Regions from separate parts of the Bacillus sp. JK62 genome, predicted to be linked through region 2. Evidence: riboswitches for the same ligand, from Rfam matches in the RefSeq annotation. Region 2 holds a riboswitch; each other region holds the start of a gene.
The links. Region 2 has a riboswitch for S-adenosylmethionine ahead of mtnW (2,3-diketo-5-methylthiopentyl-1-phosphate enolase). Riboswitches for the same ligand answer to the same signal wherever they lie in the genome.

Region 1 (4,835 bases), on a different contig from region 2:
TGTGTATGTGAAGCTTTCGCCTAATGTCGCAAACATAACCGAAATTGCCAAAGCGATTGAAGCGGCCGGTGCTGACGGTCTGACGATGATTAATACACTCATCGGGATGAGGCTCGACCTCAAGACCGGACGGCCGATTTTAGCAAATAAAACGGGCGGACTGTCAGGCCCGGCGATCAAACCGGTCGCCATCCGGATGGTATACGAAGTCAGCCAGGCCGTTCAAATTCCGATTATCGGGATGGGCGGCGTTCAGACCGCAGAGGATGCATTAGAATTTCTTCTTGCGGGAGCGAGTGCGGTTGCCGTCGGCACGGCAAACTTCGTCAATCCGTTCGTCTGCCCGGAAATCATAGAACAGCTCCCCCGTGTGCTGCGCCAACACGGCTTTCAATCTGTAAGTGAATGCATCGGAAGGAGCTGGAAACATGAAAAACAACCTGCCCATCATCGCGCTTGATTTTGCATCAGGGGAAGAGACTTTAACGTTTTTAGACTTGTTTGAAAAGGAAAGGCTTTTTGTCAAAACGGGGATGGAACTTTTTTATCAGGAAGGCCCCGCCATCATTCACCAATTAAAAGAACGGAACTGTGATATATTTTTAGATTTAAAGCTTCATGATATCCCGACTACGGTCAATAAAGCGATGAAGCGGCTGGCCCGCCTCGGCGTTGATCTCGTCAATGTGCATGCGGCAGGGGGCGCACGCATGATGCGCGCGGCCCTTGAGGGGCTTGAAGAAGGCACGCCGGCAGGCAGAAAACGTCCGTCTTTAATCGCGGTGACTCAGCTGACCAGCACTTCAGAGCAGGTGGCGAAGGAAGAGCTTCTGCTGCAAAAGCCGCTGTTAGAAACGGTTGTGCACTACGGCAAAATGGCGGAAGAGTGCGGGCTGGACGGAGTGGTATGTTCGGTCCATGAAACAAAAGCCATTTATGAAGCGGTCCGGCCTTCATTTCTGACAGTCACGCCGGGCATCCGCACGGCCAGTGACGCAGCTGACGATCAAGTCCGGACGGCGACTCCGTCATTTGCGAAAGAAAACGGTTCGTCAGCCATCGTCGTGGGCCGCTCAATTACAAAAGCGGAAAACCCCGTTAAAGCATATGAAGCAATTAAACTGGAATGGGAGGGCGTTCGCCGATGAAACAGGCTATCGCAAAACATCTATTACACATTGAAGCTGTCTTTTTACGTCCGAATGAGCCGTTTACGTGGGCGAGCGGCATTTTATCACCGATCTATTGTGACAACCGTCTGACATTGTCGTATCCAAAAGTGAGAAATGATGTGGCGGACGGGCTCGGCAAACTGCTGAAGGAGCATTTCCCCGAGGCGGAGATGATCGCGGGCACTGCAACGGCGGGCATTCCGCATGCTGTGCTTCTCGCAGACCGTACAGGCGCGCCGATGTGCTACGTCAGAAGCAAACCGAAAGTGCACGGCAAAGGAAATCAAATAGAAGGCGCCATTAAGAAAGGACAAAAAACAGTCGTGATTGAAGACTTGATTTCTACCGGAGGCAGCGTGCTTGAAGCTGCGGCGGCCCTTCAAAGAGAGGGCGCGGAAGTCCTCGGCGTCATTTCCATTTTTACATACGGACTGCCGAAAGCAAAAGAAGCCTTTAAAAAAGCGGGTCTTCCTTATTACTCGTTAACCGATTATGACACGCTGATTGAAGTCGCGCTTGAAAACGGAACGATTCATTCAGCTGACATTGAAAAACTGAAATCATGGAAACTGAATCCCGAGTCAAAAGATTGGTTTAAAAAATAATGACAATAAAAACAGGCCTCAGGGCCTGTTTTATTATTCCTATCAAAAAACTCGGGTTGACTTCTGTTAGAATTGTGCTAAAATTTAGTACAAATCTAAAAAGCTTATCAAGAGCGGCTGAGGGACTGGACCGATGACGCCCGGCAACCTGCGTGTATTGCAAGGTGCCGCATCCAGAAAAATGCACAGCATTTTGAAGATAAGGGCTATACCGGGTCACTGTCTTTCATTCCGCTGGATTGAAAGTTTTTTATATAAAAAAAGATTGAGGGATAAGACAACCGGCAGAGAACAACAGCTGTTTGATTGTCTCCGGGAGGAGGAAAGAAAAAATGCTAACGTATGACACATGGGAAGAGCCGGCGATTACATTTCCGGAAGACGATTCCTATAAAGGCGCGCTGTCCGTTTTAAAATGGGCATACGGCCACTACGGAGACCAGCTTGTTTACGCGTGCAGCTTCGGGATTGAGGGCATCGTCCTGATCGATTTAATTTCTAAAGTAAAGAAAGACGCGGAAATCGTGTTTCTCGATACGGGTCTTCACTTTAAAGAAACATATGAAACGATCGAAAAAGTGAAAGAACGTTACCCGGGGCTGAACATTATCCTGAAAAAGCCCAGCCTTACTCTTGAGGAACAGGCCGAGGCTCACGGAGATAAACTGTGGGAAAGAGAACCGAACCAGTGCTGCTACATCAGAAAAATTCTGCCGTTAAGAGAAGCACTCGCAGGGCATCCGGCATGGCTGTCCGGCCTTCGCCGGGATCAAGGGCCGAGCCGGGCGAATACGAATTTCCTGAATAAAGACGACAAGTTTCAATCGATTAAAGTATGCCCGCTGATCCATTGGACATGGAAAGACATCTGGAGATATACTTCCAAGCATGAGCTGGATTACAATATCCTCCATGATCAGGGGTATCCGAGCATCGGCTGTGAACCGTGCACTTCACCTGCGTTTACCGCGGAAGATTTGCGGAGCGGCAGATGGAACGGCATGGCGAAAACCGAATGCGGACTGCATGAATAAAGGAGCTGCCCGATGGAATTAGCCGCTATTTTATTCTGCCTGTTTTTTGCCATGAATATCGGAGCCAGCGGAGCCGCGGCATCAATGGGAGTCGCTTACGGGTCCGGCGCCGTTAAAAAGAAAACGTATGCGCTGATCATCTGCGCGGCCGGAGTCCTGTCAGGGGCGGTTATCGGCGGCGGTGAAGTCGTTAAGACGATCAGCGGCGGAATCATTCCCGAACAAACCATTACGCTCACCATTGTCTGCATTATAATCGGAGCGGCGGCGCTATCGTTATTCACGGCGAATGTGCTCGGCATTCCGCTGTCGACGAGTGAGGTCACTGTCGGGGCGATTGTCGGTGTCGGCGTCGCGTACAAAGTATTGTTTTTACAGCATCTTTTGGTCATCGTGATTTTTTGGGTGCTCGTACCGTTCGTCGCGTTCTGTTTCACCTTTCTCGTATCGAAGGTATTCAGTTCTCTGAATATTCGAGTCATTTCGAAACGGAAACAGAAGATTTTAGGGATTGTGCTGCTTTTTGCGGGGTTTTGGGAAGCTTTTTCAGCCGGAATGAACAATGTCGCAAATGCGGTGGGCCCTTTGGTGGCTGCGGGCGTACTCAGCGTGTCAAAAGGAACGCTGTACGGAGGCATCTTTGTCGCTCTCGGCGCTCTGCTTTTAGGACGTAAAGTGCTTGAAACCAACGGGAAAAAGATTACGAGATTTTCAGCCGGAGAAGGCATACTGCTTTCAGGAACCGGCGCGGGGCTTGTCATTATCAGTTCCGTCTTCGGTCTGCCGGTCCCATTGGCGCAAGTCACATCATCATCAATTATCGGTATCGGAATGGCCAAAAACGGGCCGAACGTTTTTCATAAAGAAGTCGTGAAAACGATGCTCAAAGTTTGGGTCGTTTCGCCGTTTTTGTCACTGTCGATTTCGTATCTGCTTGTCTCCCTGCTGTTAAAAGGAGATTACTATTCCATCTTTATGATGGCCAGCGTGCTTTTGGCAGCTGGCGGAGCCGCCAGTCTGATGAAAGCCATCCGAAAAGAGAAACGCTCTGTCCATGAACAAGGCGGGGGCATTTAACTATTAATCTGAGTTTATTTATCTGTTAACTGGGAGGAATCATGTATTATGAGTTTAGCACCGCACGGAGGAACATTAATTAATCGGGTGAATGAGCAGTATGATCTTACATCCGTCCACAAAGAAATTGAGCTTGATTTGATTTCGTTCGCTGATTTAGAGCTGATCGGGATCGGGGGGTACAGCCCGATTGAAGGATTTTTCACAGAAAAAGATTACGTATCAGTCGTTGAAAATATGCGTCTGGCATCAGGGGTTGTCTGGTCCCTGCCGATCACGCTTCCGGTCGATTCAGAAAAAGCGGCTGAGCTTGCCGTCGGCGACACGGTGAAACTGACTTACGGCGGAGAAACATACGGCGTCGTCGACATCGAAGATATTTATACGCCGGATAAACAAAAAGAAGCCGTTCACGTATATAAAACCGATGATGCCGCGCATCCGGGCGTGAAAAAATTATTTTCACGCGGCGATACGTATGTCGGCGGGCCGATCACATTAATTAAAAAAGCGTCAAAGCAGTTTCCTGAGTTTACATTTGAACCTGCCGATACAAGACGAAGCTTCGAAGAAAAGGGCTGGAAAACCATCGTCGGTTTCCAAACGAGAAATCCGGTCCACCGCGCCCACGAATATATCCAAAAAACCGCGCTTGAGACGGTTGACGGCCTGTTTTTGAACCCGCTCGTCGGTGAAACAAAATCAGATGACATTCCGGCGGATGTCAGAATGGAAAGCTACCAAGTGCTTCTCGATCATTATTATCCGAAAGACCGCGTTTTCCTCGGCGTGTTTTTGGCGGCTATGCGGTATGCGGGGCCGAGAGAAGCCATTTTCCACGCGCTTGTCCGCAAAAACTACGGCTGCACGCATTTTATTGTCGGCCGCGATCATGCCGGCGTCGGTGATTACTACGGCACATATGAAGCGCAAGAGCTGTTTGATCA
Region 2 (4,835 bases):
TGTTCTCTTTGGAAATTTTTTAATAATTCATCAAGATTCGGCGTGGTATCTGATAAAGAAATGACATCCTGAGACTGATATCCGCGCCGGGCTGAAATATCCTGAATCTCCTTGTCAAACACTGCGAGAATCCTTTCTTTTTCATCTTCTGTCAGATTGTATTTCTCCGAAAGCTCAGACGGAAGTTTTTCAATGTTCCACTGCTCATAGATCACCTCTTGTTCGTCTAAGAAGCGCGCTACTTCTTCCTGTTTTTCAATGAGCGTATTCTTTTCGTCATGAATTCTGATGGTCGCCATTTTCTATTCCTCCTTTTATTTTACTAGCTGCGGCCGAAGTGACAGAAGCTTGAGGTGGCAGCTGAATAAAAATTCATAGGCTTCCAGCACCCTTTTCGCTTCAAATGCGGTCCGCCCCCATGCCGTAATGCCGTGATTGCGGATTAACACCGCGCCTGAGCCGGCGTCCGCATGGTGCGCGAAGCTTTCGGCTAATGCCGGGATGTGCGCCGGGTTGTCAATGATCGGAACGGTCACGGACGCGTTTTCCTCCCATAATCCGAGCGCCTTAATCATCTCCTGCCCCTGAAAAGTGATTTGTTTTTCATCCCCGTAAAGCTCTGAGATGACATTATTATTGACGGTATGGACATGCAGACAGCAGCCTGCGTCTGTCTTTTGGTATAAGTAAGTATGGAGAAGCGTTTCCGCTGAAGGTTTTAAAGAATGGCCGGTCTCAGCGGGCTTCCCGTTCTCATCGATTAAGAGAAAATCTTCGTCTGTTTCTTTTCGTTTGTCTTTTCCGCTCGCCGTAACGAGGAAAGTCAGCGGCGCGTCGGATACTTTGATGGAAAGATTCCCGCTCGTTGCCGGGAACCAGTCTCTTTCGGCCAGCTCGCGCTTTACCTCGGCAAGTTCGCGCCAGCGTTCTTCTTTTGCAGCCATGCCTGCACCTCCCCGATGTTTTCAATGCCTGTTCTCACCTCATGAAAATCTTGAAAAGGCAGATGCCGGAGGCCGAGTTCTTTGCATTCAGTCAAAAGATAATCTCTCGCAAAACACATATCGGATAACTTTGCAGCCTCGACATCCGTGACCGAATCACCGATCATAATGAGAAATTTCTGCTGATCGGACAGCTTCCGGATGACTGACGGTTTGCAGCAGCCGCATTGATTGGTGCAGCCTCCGTCACAGGCGTGCGGCCAGTCTATATGAATATATTCATTGTCAAAGGATGCATGATTGCAGAAAATCCGCTCCTTTTCTACGATCCCTTCCAAAAGCGGATGCACAAAAAAGTCCATTCCTCCGCTTACGATATAAAACGGGAGGCCGTTTGACCGGACAAACGAGACAAAATCCAAAAAGCCGTCCCGTATTTTCGCATCCTTCAGAATAAAGCCGGTCAGTTCTTCTTTTAAGCTGCTCGGCAGCAGTCCGAACATCCGGCCGACCCCTTCTTGGATTGATATGCTTTTAGACAGAACACCGTCTTTTAATTCAAGCCACTCAGGAGGCGCGAATTCTTTCATCATGCTGACAATGTTGTCGTTCATGGTGACCGTGCCGTCGAAATCACAAATAATCAGCGGTGTGCGGGTCATACGGCTTCCACCCTTCCCCATTTGTCTAATGCGAGCTGAAGATCTTTGCACGACGCGGCTTTTTCTTCAATCGGCTGCGCTTCAAGCACCGCATCAATGATGGCGCGGAACGCTTTTCCGCCGCCCTCGGCTCCTTTCGGATGGCCGTGAATGCCACCGCCGGCATTGATGATGTGATCGATGCCGAAATCGCGCATCAACAATGGCACCATACCGGGGTGAATGCCTGCTGACGGGACGGCAAACGACGGATGAAAGACATCGTCTTTTACACATTCATCATGGATTGCAAGCGCGGACTCCTTCGGAAGAGCAACGGATCCGTAAGGTGACGGAAATAAGCTGAAATCAGCGCCGCAATAGCGGTTCAGCTTGCCGAGCAAAAGCGCATGCGACAAGCCGTAAACGGGAGATGATGTGAACGCGCCGCTGACTGCCGGATGCGCCATGATCGGAAGCGGGATTTCCCTGTCTTCGGCAAGGCTCTGCATCACATCTAAACCGTAAGCGAACACATTCAATAAAAGCGCGTCCGCCCCGAGTTCTGCCGCGCGCCTCGCTTTATCCCGCAGTTCAGCGGTCCTTCCCGTAAGGTTTACGGCATACAGCGTTTTATGCCCCGTCTCCTCCCGGGTTTCCTTCAGGACTTGTTTTCCTGCGATAATGCGGGTTTCAAACGGAGCCAGTTCATTTTCAAAGAAAATTTCGTCATCTTTAATCAGATCCACGCCGCCGAGCGCCTGCTGTCTGAGCTGTTCTTTAATGTCGGCGAGATCCCGTCCGATCACGCCTTTAAATATGCTCATCAGAAGCGGTCTTTCAAATTCGCCCAGCAGTTTGCGGATGCCGTATATACCGAATTTCGGCCCGGGAAGGGAGCGTTTAAACCCTTCGGAAAATTCAAGATCAGTCAATTTTATTTTTCCGTCCAGTGACAGCTTTCCGAATACCGTCGTCAGGACGGCCGGAATATCTCTTGAAAAGTTCGCCTCAGGATAGGCGATAGTGATGACGGATTGTGTTTCGTTTTCTGAGGTTCCTTCTTTCTCCTCAACTTTTACGACCCGGCCTTTATGTTTTCTGAGCTGTTCCTGCTTCACCAGGGGCAGGTCAGTCCAGGAGCCTACCGTCAGCCCCGCCGCAATCTGTTCCGCCCGCTTTTCACTGTCCGTTGTGTTTGTCAGAAGATATGTTGCCAATACTTCGCTCATGCGTGAACGCCTCTCTTTCTTTCACAAAACATAAAAAACCTCTTCCGTATGAGCAGAAAGAGGCTTCGTGTTATGTCCGAATCTTATCTCTCAGCTCCTGCTGCAAGAATTAGCACCGTGCTTTATCAGTCGGTTGCCGGGCTTCATCGGGCTCGTCCCTCTGCCTGCTCTTGATAAGAATAATGATTTTATAAAGTATTTTGAATTATCGCATTGTTATCCTGATATGTCAATGCTTTTTCAGGTGAAAAGATTCAGTTTCCCGATCCGTTCCGCAGCTTCTTTAAGTCTTTCTTCACTTGTCAGAAGACCGACTCTTATATAGCCTTCCCCCCATTTTCCGAACCCGTTTCCGGCAGCGACGGCGACATCCGCTTTCTCGAGCAGCAGATCTGAAAACGACTGTGACGTATAACCGTCGGGCACAGGGAGCCATGCAAAAAAGGAGCCCGCCGGAGCCGTCACATCCCAGCCGATACCGCGGCAGGCTTTAATCCATGCATTGCGTCTTGATTCATATCTGTCATTTTGCGCTGCGACGCATGCCTGATCCGCTAAAAGAGCGGCTGCCGCCGCCTGCTGCGCCGCGGGAAACAGGCTGACAAACATATGATCCTGATAAAGGTTGATCGCTTCGATAACAGAAGCGTTTCCGACGGCAAATCCGACCCGCCAGCCCGCCATATTATACGTTTTGGACAAGGTATAGATTTCGATTCCCGTCTCTTTTGCGCCTTCCGTCTGTAAAAAGCTCAGCGGTTTATGCCCGTCAAAACCGACGGCTCCGTACGCGAAATCATGAACGACACAAATGCCGTTTTGTTCCGCAAAACCGACCGTCTCCTCAAAAAACGCCTCAGTCGCCACAGCGCCGGTCGGATTATTCGGATAATTGAGATACAGCATCTTCGCCTCGCTCCGCACCTTTTCAGGAATTACGCTGTAATCAGGGAGAAACCCTCTTTCTTCCGTCAGCGGCATCATTTCCATTTTCGCTTTCGCAAGGGCGACGCCCGACCAGTAATCAGGATATCCGGGATCAGGCACCAGAATGGTATCTCCCGGGTTTAAAAGACATTGCGGAAGCTCAACAAGTCCCGCCTTGCCTCCGAACAGCACGGCGACTTCCGTTTCCGGATCAAGCGTGACCCCGTACTCCCTTTCATAAAATGCAGCGGCTGCTTTTTTGAAGCTGTAAGCGCCCCGGAATGAGGAGTATTTATGATTTTCCGGCCTTTCGACGGCACGCTTCATTTCTTCAACGATATGCTGAGGCGTCGGCTGATCAGGGTTTCCCTGCCCTAAATTGATGACGTCTCTGCCTTCTTTCAGCTTTTGATTCACTTTTTGCACCAATGATGCGAAAAATTGTTCCGGCAGCTGTTTGAGTACATCTGAGATTTCAAAGTTCATATTTTTCACCTTCTAAAAATGTCTTGAAATGATAGTCCATCATCATATATGGTTAAATAAAAAAAGTAAAGAGAAACTTGAGGTGTTAAAAAATGAAATGGACCGTTTCCTGTTTGCAATTTGATATTTCATACGGAAATCCTTCAGAAAATTTTAAAAAAGCAGAATCTTTGATTGAGCAAGAAAGCCGCCATGCGGATGTAATCGTGCTTCCTGAGTTGTGGACGACCGGCTATGATCTCACACGGCTAGACCAGCTGGCGGATGAAAACGGCAAAGTTTCGAAACAGTGGCTTAAAGAAACGGCAAAAACATACAACGTACACCTCGTTGCCGGATCTTTTGCGGTCAAAGAAGGCGAAGATGTCTATAACACCATGTACATCGCCGATAACAGCGGACAGATCGTGAAGCGGTATCAGAAAGCCCATCTGTTTCAGCTGATGGATGAACACCTTTACTTGTCAGCAGGAAACAGCGACGGTTCCTTTGAGCTTGACGGTGTCAAGTGCGCCGGGCTGATCTGCTATGATATCCGTTTCCCCGAATGGATCAGAAAGCATACGTCCCAGGGCGCGAATGTCCTGTTTATCTCTGCGGAATGG
Region 3 (4,835 bases), on a different contig from region 2:
ACAAGTTACAGACAAATAAAACAACACATTGAATTCCCCAAGATAAAAGAAAGCCCTTCTCTTATGAGAAGGGCTTTATCTATGTTTTCAATAGGATAGACTTTCTTCAGTCCGTAGAAAAGCACATCGAGATTGCGCGTAGTCTTCCGTAAAGTACGTTCCTTTTTGACGCGTTTTCTGTTCTATTTGCGGACATATTACCGCCTCCATTTCGGTTAAGTCACCGAAATAAAAACCGCTACCCTGCGCCTTAATACGACTAAGTCAACACAATAAAAAACGGCTAGAAACGTTGATATAACGCCTCTAACCGCAGTGTATGATTCCGACTGGGCTCGAACCAGCGACCTCTACCCTGTCAAGGTAGCGCTCTCCCAGCTGAGCTACGGAATCATGATATGTATGTGTTGCTGGGTATGTTGTTGTCTCTCTGACATTTATAATTATATATCCTGATTTCTCATTCGTCAACACTTTTTTTATCTAAAATAAAAAAGGGCGCGTCGCAAAATTGACGGCGCCCTTTTCGTTTATGATCTCACTTGGGCGGGGGTTATTTTTTTCAATGCCTGTTCGAAGTCCCGTTCTAAATCTTCGGCGTTTTCGACTCCGACGCTCAGGCGCAGAAGGCCGTCTGTGATGCCGCGTTTCTCCCTCTCTGCTTTCGGCATGGCGGCATGCGACATGGCTGCAGGGTATGAGAGAATGGACTCGACAGCGCCGAGGCTGACGGCAAATACCGGAAGCGATACGTTTTCGACCAGCTTTTTGACGGCTTCTTTGCTTTCCAATTCAAAGGACAGGACGGCGCCCGCTCCGCTCGCTTGACGTTTATGGGTATCGGCTCCCGGGTGTCCGGCAAGGCCGGGATAGTAAACGTTTTTGATGGCGGGATGCCCGTCAAAATAGGCAGCCAGCCGTTCAGCCGTCCGGCTCGCTTTTTCCAGTCTGACCTGCAATGTTTTTAAGCCTCTCAATACGAGCCAGCAGTCCTGAACACCGAGCACCGCTCCAAACGAGTTTTGCAGCTTATACAGCTGATTGCCGAGCTCTTCATCTTTTACGGCGGCAAGGCCTGACAGCACGTCACTGTGGCCGCTTAAAAATTTCGTCGCGCTGTGAAGCACGATATCTACACCGAGATCAAGCGGACGCTGCAGAGCAGGCGTCATGAATGTATTGTCAAGGTATGTCAGACAGCCGTGATCCTTTGCCAGTTTGACGACGCCCTTAATATCCGTGATGCCGAGCGTCGGGTTTGACGGTGTTTCCATATAAATGGCTTTCGTGTTCGGACGGATGGCGCGGGCGACCGCTTCTGTGTCCGTCATATCGACAAAGGTATGTTCGATTCCGAAACGGGACAGAACCTCAGTCACCATGCGGAATGTTCCGCCGTACACATCCTCCGTGACGAGAACATGGTCGCCTTGGGATAAGAGCAGAAATGCCGTCGAAATCGCCGCCATACCGGAGCTGAAAGCAAAACCTCTCGTTCCGCCTTCAAGACCTGCGATCGTTTCTTCAAGCGCTGTTCTTGTCGGTGTGCCGGAGCGGCTGTAATCATATGTCCCGAATTCTTCAAATGAAGACTGATGGAATGTCGAAGCATGCTGGATCGGCACGCTGACGGCTCCGGTGGCTCCGTCTGTTTTAAATGGATTGTGCACGAGCTGGGTTTCCAACGTCCAATTGTGATTACTCATATGACACGGCCCCCTCTTTTACTTGCTGTAATGCCTGCTTTACATCCCGCTTCAAATCTTCTGCATGTTCAATGCCCACTGAAAAACGCAGCAGGCGGTTGCAGACGCCGTTTGCGATACGGATGTCTTCCGGAATGTCCATGTGCGTCTGTGTCGCGGGGTATGTAATAAAGCTTTCCACCCCGCCGAGACTTTCTGCGAAACAAATCGTTTTCAGCGCCTTTAAAAACGGATTGACCCATTCTTCTTTTTGCAGCCGGAAAGACAGCATTCCGCCTTTTCCGGGATATAACACGTCGGCGATTTCCTCTTCCTGTTCTAAAAATTCTGCAAGTTCACGGGCGTTTTCTTCATGACGGCGCATTCTGAGTCCGAGTGTTTTCATCCCTCTCATTAAAAGCCACGAATCAAACGGCGGGAGAACGGCGCCGATCGCATTTTGGTGATTAAACATGATGTCGCCGAGCTCTTCATCCTTAACGACAGCCAGACCGGCAAGGAGATCATTGTGCCCGGCTAAATATTTTGTGGCGCTGTGAATGACGATGTCCGCTCCCAGTTCAAGCGGGCGCTGGAGCACCGGAGTATAAAACGTATTATCCACAATTAAAAGCAGGCCGGCTTCTTTCGTAATCCGGGCGATTTTTTCAATGTCCGCCTCCTGCATTAACGGGTTTGTAGGCGTTTCAACAAATACCGCTTTCGTGTTTTCCGTTAATTTGGAGCGTAAACAGTCTTCATCGCTGAAATCATCGTAAATAAAGCTTAAGCCGTATTTTCTCCATTCATTTTCAAACAAACGGTATGTGCCTCCGTATAAATCGGAGGATACAATCAATTCATCCCCGCTTTTAAATAAAGCCATAATCGTTTGAATGGCTGCCATTCCCGAGCTGAAAGCAAAGCCTCTCGCACCGTTTTCCAACACGGCGATAGCGTCTTCGACGAGCTGGCGTGTCGGGTTTTTCGTGCGCACGTAATCAAAACCTGTAGATTCTCCTATTCCTCTATGGCGGTAAGCGGTGGACAGATAAATCGGCGGACTGACCGTTCCTGTTGCTTCTTCGCTTCTATTTCCAATTTGGGCTAATTTTGTTTCAACATGCTGCGTCATCAGTAAGCACCATCCTTTTCAAAAATAAAAAAGCTCCCTCTTCATAAGAAGAAGGAGCTTTTCTCTTCCTCTTATCTTCCAAGCATGTGAATCGCTTGCTGGATTTAGCACCTTGGCACTTTGCCTTCCCGCGGCAAAGCAAACCGGTTGCTGAGGTTTCAAAGGGCCAGTCCCTCCACCTCTCGTGATAAGAATATTGTTTTGTATTTTCTGATTGTTCTATATTAACGCACTATAAAATGGATTTCAACAACTTTTTAATTTTCTGAACTCTCGCAAGAAGTGCATCTGAAGAAAGAAATTTCTAATAATTCATGGTACAATAGGGAAAAACCATCAAGACAAGAAGCGGCCTGGAGGAATGCGAAGTGGCACCGAAAACCGGAATCATTCATGAGAAAAAACTTTTCTCTCATGAGCTTAAAGAAGAAATGACCGTTTTGGTCTACCTGCCCAACACTTACTCCCCTCTGTATAAATATCATACGGTCATCGCCCAGGACGGCCATGATTATTTCAGATTAGGAAGGATCGGGCGGCAGGCGGAAGAGCTCATGTCAAAAGGGGAAATTGACCGCTGCATCATTATCGGCGTCCCATATAAAAATGTGCGGGAGCGAAGAAACACATACCATCCCGAAGGCTCTAAGTTCGCCTCATATAAACGGTTTATCGCAAATGAGCTCGTTCCTTTTATCGACAAAGAATACCCCACTTATCAAGTCGGATACGGCCGCACCATGATCGGGGATTCCCTCGGCGGAACCGTCTCGCTCATGACGGCGATTGACTATCCGAACATGTTTGGAAACGTCATCATGCAGTCTCCGTATGTTGACGGGCACGTGCTGGATGCCGTCCGGCAGTCGGAGGATCTCAAACAGATTTCCGTTTATCATCAAATCGGAGAAAAAGAAACCGCCGTCCACACGACGGACGGCCAGGTGCTTGATTTCACCGCGCCGAACGAAGAGCTCAAACAGCTGCTGGAAAGCAAACAGTCCGAATACACGTATGAAACCTTTGACGGGGATCATAAATGGACATACTGGCAGCCGCTCATCACGCCGGCGCTGAAAAAAATGCTGTAACCATTCATTTAAGGAGGGAACTTTCATGAAATACGGTATTGTTTTATTTCCATCAAAAAAATTACAGGATCTCGCCAATTCGTACCGGAAACGCTACGACCCGAGCTACGCGCTCATTCCGCCGCATCTGACGGTAAGAGATCCGTTTGAAGCGACAGAACAGGAAATCGAGCAGGTCGTATCACAGCTGAGACAGACGGCGAAAGAGTCGCATCCGCTCGTTCTGAAAATCACAAAATACAGCTCGTTTTCTCCTGTGAATAATGTGATATATATGAAAGCAGAGCCGACGGAGGAATTAAAATCTCTGAGTGAGAAATGCTACTCAGGAGCATTATCCGGCGAGCCGGAATACAGCTTCGTTCCGCATGTCACGGTCGGCCAGAAGCTGTCGTCAGATGAACATTCCGACGTACTCGGACAGCTGAAAATGCAGGACATTTCCCACGAAGAAGTCATCGACCGTTTTCACCTGCTCTATCAGCTGGATAACGGCTCATGGACTGTGTACGAAACATTTTTATTAGGCGGAGGAGAATAACTGCTTGGAATCCATCATCGTAAAAACTGAAAAACAGCTGAACGACGCTTTTTTCGTCAGAAAAGAGGTCTTTGTGAAAGAACAGCACGTTCCGGAAGAAGAAGAGATTGATCAATTCGAAGACACGTCAGAGCATATAGTCATATATGACGGAGGCCAGCCGGTCGGAGCCGGCAGATGGCGCTTGAAAGACGGGCATGGAAAATTAGAGCGCATCTGCGTAATGAAAAGCCATCGTTCTTTAGGCGTCGGGGCCATCATGATGCAGGCGCTTGAAAAAGCGGCGGCCGCCCAGGGTGCCGGCAGCTTTATCTTACATGCGCAGACGCAGGCGGTTCCGTTTTACGAAAAACAAGGATACCGCGTCACATCCGGCGAAGAAT
Region 4 (4,835 bases), on a different contig from region 2:
ATATATTTGTTTCTATTGTAACAATGATCCGCTGCTCCGGCCAAAGAGGGTGTGCCCCTGAATCCTTTCGAATGTGCCGGAAACCGGCGCTCGCTTTATCTGAAAAACGGTATTCACACGATTGCTCATTCTAATGCGTCGTATGTCCGAATTCCTGAATACACTGCTGCACGAGGGTCACTCCCTGACTGAGAGCCGCGCCGCCCCCGAATGCCGCCGCGACGCTGATGACCTCAAGGATGTTTTCTTCTGTGGCCCCTTGGTCAAGGCAGCCCTTCGTATGATAAATCATGCAAAATTCATCTTGAGCGCTGATGCTGATGCCCAGAGCGATTAATTGTTTCTCTTTTTCAGTTAATGAATCCGCTGAGAAACACTGCTCAGTAAATTCATTAAACTTCCGCCCCATCATCGGCATTTTTTGCTCGAATATGCCTAAACCTTCTTTATATTGTTTCAATGCGTCATGCACGCTTTTTCCGTTATCCTGGTATTGAGCCACTGCCATTCCTCCAATCGTTAACCTTCCTTTTTATTATGGACAGTTCTCCGATTAATACCCGAAAAAAACCCCGGATGATTCATCCGGGGTTTTCGCTTTATTCAGATACGGGAAGCACGGCTCCGTCGTATTTTTTCTCAATAAAGTCTTTGATTTTCTTAGAGTGAAGCACTTCCATAAGCGCTTTGATTTTCTCTGATTTTTCGTCACCTTTGCGTACGGCGATGATGTTTGCGTACGGGTTGTTTTTCGTTGATTCCACTTGAATCGCATCTTTTAACGGATTCAGTTTGTTTTGAATCGCATAGTTGACGTTAATGAAGACTGCATCGCCTTCTTCTTCATTATATGCTTTCGCCGTTAATTCAGGGGCGATTTTTTTGAATGTCAGGTTTTTCGGGTTTTTCGTAATGTTTTTCGTCGTCGCTTCAATCGTTTTTACCTTCGGATCAAGTGTGATCAGTCCGGCTTTTTCAAGCATCGCCAGCATACGGCCTTGTTCAGCGACATTGTTAGTCATGATGATGGTCGCGCCTTTAGGCAGGTCTTTCAGCGATTTGTATTTTTTCGTGTAAATTCCGAATGGCTCAAGGTGAACGGCTCCGGCATTCACGAGTTTGTAATCTTTATTTTCTTTCATTTCCTGTTCAAGGTAAGGAACGTGCTGGAAGTAGTTCGCATCCACTTCATTATCAGCTAACGCTTTGTTGTACATTTTGTAATCGTTCAGCACTTTTACTTTTAATGTGTAGCCTTTTTCCTTCAAGAGCGGTTCCGCTTCTTTTAAGATTTCAGCATGCGGTGTTTTTGTCGCGGCGACAACGATTTCCTTTTTATTCGAGCCGTTTGATCCGCAGGCGGCTAAAACTCCCGCGAACACAAGCAGCAGCGCACTTAATACAATCTTTTTCAATGTAAATCCTCCCTTATCTTTTGTCTATTATATTTGTAATTACATCACCGATAATCTGAATGATAAAGACGATGATGAGTATAAATACTGTCGCTACAAACGTTACATCCGTATTATTGGACTGGTAGCCTTCTACATATGCAAGGTTTCCGAGTCCGCCTGAACCGATGGCGCCGGCAATGGCGGTAGATCCGATCAGGGCGATGGCCGTCACGGTGATGCCTGAAATTAACGCAGGCATTGATTCAGGAATCAGCACTTTGAAGATAATCGTCGATGTCTTTGCTCCCATTGATCTGGCAGCTTCGATGACTCCTTTATCGACTTCCCGGAGCGCAATTTCCGCAAGACGGGCGTAAAACGGCGCGGAGCCGATAATCAGCGCCGGCAATGCGGCATTCGGTCCTAAAATCGATCCGACCAAAATCTTAGTAAAGCCGAGAAGCAGAATAATTAAAATAAGAAACGGAATAGACCTGAAAATATTAACGACCGCCGCAATCACGGTGTTAATGATTTTATTTTCCCATAAGCTTCCCTTGCCCGTTAAAAAGAGCAGAAGACCGAGAATCGCTCCGATGATAAATGAAAAAACTAAAGCGATGACCGTCATATAAAGGGTCTCATATGTGGCCGTCCACAGCTCGGTTATATCAACGTTCGGGAACCATTTTTCAAACATTTGTGATCACCTCTGCTTCTACCTGTTTGTCTTTGATGAACCGGATCACGTTTTCTACTTCTTTTTCCTGACCGTCAATATGAATGAATAATGAACCGTAGGCTCCGTCCTTCGTCTGTGAAATTTTCCCCTGCAGAATATTAACGTCCACATCAAAGTTTCGGATCATTTCCGTAATGAGGGGCTGCTCGGCGGCCTGCCCGACAAATGAAAGCTGAATCGTTTTCCCTGTCGCTGTTTCCTGCAGAAAATGCTGGATGGTTTCTTTCGTCTCCTCCGGTTCTGTCACCTGCTGAACGAAACGCTTGGTCATCGGTTCGCGCGGGTTTCTGAAAACTTGGAGTACTTCGCCTTCTTCAACGACTTTCCCGTTTTCCATGACGGCGACTCTGTTGCAGATTTTTCGGATGACGTGCATTTCATGGGTAATGAGCACGATCGTCAGACCGAGTCTGTCATTTATATCGGATAAAAGATCCAAAATTGAATCGGTCGTCTGCGGATCGAGCGCTGATGTCGCTTCATCGCACAGAAGGACTTTCGGATTATTGGCGAGCGCCCGGGCGATGCCGACACGCTGCTTTTGACCGCCGCTCAGCTGCGACGGATAAGATTTTTCTTTCCCCTCTAATCCGACCAGTTTAATCAATTCATCAGCGCGGCGGACCCGTTCACTTTTTTTCACGCCGGCGATTTCCAGCGGGAACATAATGTTCTCCCGGACGGTGCGCGACCACAAAAGGTTAAAATGCTGGAAGATCATGCTGATTTCCTGGCGCGCTTTTCTCAGCCCGCGGCTGCTTACTTTATTTAATTCCGTCCCCGCGACTTCCACGGTTCCCGACGTCGGCTTTTCAAGGCCGTTCAGGAGACGGATTAAGGAACTTTTACCAGCTCCGCTATATCCTATAATTCCAAATATTTCGCCCTTTTTGATATCAAGAGTGACATCTTGGACAGCATTGACATCCCCATGCTTCGCTTTGTAAATTTTTGAAACATTTTGAAGATGGATCAAAGCAATCACCCGCCTTACACTATTCTAAGAAATCTTCCGGGTTTCTCCGCAAAAGAAAAGCCTTTCTGCAAAAATGAGCAGAAAGGCTTATTGAAAAAGGCCTTTCTCTCATCTTTCAAAGCAGACCGCTTCGAGTGAATTGGCACCATTTCAACATTGTTGATGGTTGCCGGGCTTCATAGGGCACTTCCCTCCACCTCTCTTGATAAGAGAAAACATATCGTATTTTCGTCCGGAAATTCTTACTGTAGAATAGCACGGCGAATGATAAAAAGTCAATAAAATAAATATTGGAAGCTATTGTCACATAGTAGATTGGCAGTTACGGCCGTTTACTGATCGCCTGAAAAAATCCGTTTGTCAGCCAGAGGATGGCCTCCAGCTTCAGCAGGGCTCTGAATGATCCTTTCACTTTGAGTTTTCCGCTTTGGATAAGCTTTTGCAAAGAGACATCACCATGCAGGAGATGGATGATTTCCGTCTGGTTTCCGTAAAAGGTCAAATTAGATTTTTCCTTTGAAGCCGACGTTTTTCTCATTTCTCCCTGTCCGTTAATTGAGACCGTTAAGGCTTCTGTTTCTCCTTGGAATGTAATCAGCAGCGTTGAGGCGTTTAATAGCGGTTTCAAAAACAGATGCTGTCCGTCATTCTCTGAAACTTCTATTTTCTCCACTCGTATAACCTCCCGTTTTAATGGCCATACATACACTTTCTCTTTTTAACGGACAGAACCCTTTATAAACCGCACGACATTTTCCTGTAAATATTGTCACATCGGGAACGTTTGCGATGTTTTTTGTTTAATCAGCTCATATAAATAGGAAACGGAGCGGAAGGCGTATCCTTTCTCAACAAGCTCTCCGCCTTTAAACAGCAAAAAGCACGGAACGCTTTCAATCTGATAGGCTTTGGCGAATGCGGGGGAATAATTCACGTTGTTTTTATAGAAGGCGGCGCCGGGCAGCATTTCTTCGACGACAGTAAGCATTTTGGACGCCAGCTGGCATGTGCCGCAAAACGGGGTGTACAAATACAGGAGATAAACGTCATCCTGAATCGATTCGAGTTCATTTTCTTGGAGTTCTTTCATGATTACCACCTCAGGTCGTTCTTTTTCAAAAATACAGTGTCAGCATCAAAGCCGGCTCTGATCAGCACAGATGCGAGATGATGGCCCGGGCACGACTCGACTTGCCTGTATGTTCTGTCTATATAAATATGTCGCGCTTCGGGAAGCTCCCGTTTCAGCTGTTTTCTTAGTTTTTCTCCGGAGTCATCTGCGTCCGTTAAAATATAGACGTCTCTGTCAAACAGGCGGTCCGCCAAATCTTCCAGTTCGGTTTGGCCGATCGTCCCGTTTGTACAGACGATTTCCGCGGGTTCGATGAGCACTTCCCTGACTTTGATTTTATCAGATTTTCCTTCTACGATAATGACCTTTTCATCTCCGTTGTACATAAGCGCGTCACCTGCCGATTGTTTTAGCGTCAGATTGAAAAAGAAGGCAGTGAAATTCACCGCCAACTGTTAACACCAGCCATTCTCATAATCGCAATCGACATATTTCGGATCGCTGCCGTTTATGACATCGGCTGTTTTATAAAATTTTTGATTTTCAAATGAAAAGCCCTGTTTGAGCTCGTACTGGTCCATGCCTGTCATCTCGCCGATGGCTTCATTTTCATGAAACAAGGAAAACCGGCCGTTTTGAAAGCGGCCC

Region 1: it holds a riboswitch for S-adenosylmethionine, as region 2 does, so the genes downstream of both, ACWJJ4_RS16310 (phosphoadenylyl-sulfate reductase) here and mtnW (2,3-diketo-5-methylthiopentyl-1-phosphate enolase) in region 2, are expected to answer to the same signal.
Region 3: it holds a riboswitch for S-adenosylmethionine, as region 2 does, so the genes downstream of both, ACWJJ4_RS11110 (methionine biosynthesis PLP-dependent protein) here and mtnW (2,3-diketo-5-methylthiopentyl-1-phosphate enolase) in region 2, are expected to answer to the same signal.
Region 4: it holds a riboswitch for S-adenosylmethionine, as region 2 does, so the genes downstream of both, metN (methionine ABC transporter ATP-binding protein MetN) here and mtnW (2,3-diketo-5-methylthiopentyl-1-phosphate enolase) in region 2, are expected to answer to the same signal.

What each region holds. Positions count from the first base shown of each region.
Region 1 is NZ_JBSJQA010000006.1:608,713-613,547, reverse strand. It holds gene ACWJJ4_RS16325 (dihydroorotate dehydrogenase) at 1-460, shown strand, start outside; gene pyrF (orotidine-5'-phosphate decarboxylase) at 429-1,148, shown strand; gene pyrE (orotate phosphoribosyltransferase) at 1,145-1,777, shown strand; SAM riboswitch class I at 1,879-1,983, shown strand; gene ACWJJ4_RS16310 (phosphoadenylyl-sulfate reductase) at 2,110-2,811, shown strand; gene ACWJJ4_RS16305 (inorganic phosphate transporter) at 2,824-3,888, shown strand; gene sat (sulfate adenylyltransferase) at 3,937-4,835, shown strand, end outside.
Region 2 is NZ_JBSJQA010000004.1:146,057-150,891, reverse strand. It holds gene ACWJJ4_RS11950 (1,2-dihydroxy-3-keto-5-methylthiopentene dioxygenase) at 1-299, opposite strand, end outside; gene ACWJJ4_RS11945 (methylthioribulose 1-phosphate dehydratase) at 315-944, opposite strand; gene mtnX (2-hydroxy-3-keto-5-methylthiopentenyl-1-phosphate phosphatase) at 902-1,606, opposite strand; gene mtnW (2,3-diketo-5-methylthiopentyl-1-phosphate enolase) at 1,603-2,817, opposite strand; SAM riboswitch class I at 2,898-2,997, opposite strand; gene ACWJJ4_RS11930 (pyridoxal phosphate-dependent aminotransferase) at 3,058-4,230, opposite strand; gene ACWJJ4_RS11925 (carbon-nitrogen family hydrolase) at 4,323-4,835, shown strand, end outside.
Region 3 is NZ_JBSJQA010000003.1:292,029-296,863, reverse strand. It holds tRNA gene ACWJJ4_RS11120 (tRNA-Val) at 321-393, opposite strand; gene metC (cystathionine beta-lyase) at 531-1,706, opposite strand; gene ACWJJ4_RS11110 (methionine biosynthesis PLP-dependent protein) at 1,699-2,820, opposite strand; SAM riboswitch class I at 2,889-3,014, opposite strand; gene ACWJJ4_RS11105 (esterase family protein) at 3,189-3,911, shown strand; gene ACWJJ4_RS11100 (YjcG family protein) at 3,937-4,452, shown strand; gene ACWJJ4_RS11095 (GNAT family N-acetyltransferase) at 4,457-4,835, shown strand, end outside.
Region 4 is NZ_JBSJQA010000001.1:842,880-847,714, reverse strand. It holds gene ACWJJ4_RS04225 (carboxymuconolactone decarboxylase family protein) at 131-508, opposite strand; gene metQ (methionine ABC transporter substrate-binding lipoprotein MetQ) at 600-1,415, opposite strand; gene ACWJJ4_RS04215 (methionine ABC transporter permease) at 1,429-2,097, opposite strand; gene metN (methionine ABC transporter ATP-binding protein MetN) at 2,090-3,115, opposite strand; SAM riboswitch class I at 3,221-3,327, opposite strand; gene ACWJJ4_RS04205 (SCP2 sterol-binding domain-containing protein) at 3,438-3,788, opposite strand; gene ACWJJ4_RS04200 (thioredoxin family protein) at 3,885-4,205, opposite strand; gene ACWJJ4_RS04195 (toprim domain-containing protein) at 4,208-4,573, opposite strand; gene ACWJJ4_RS04190 (YusG family protein) at 4,643-4,835, opposite strand, start outside.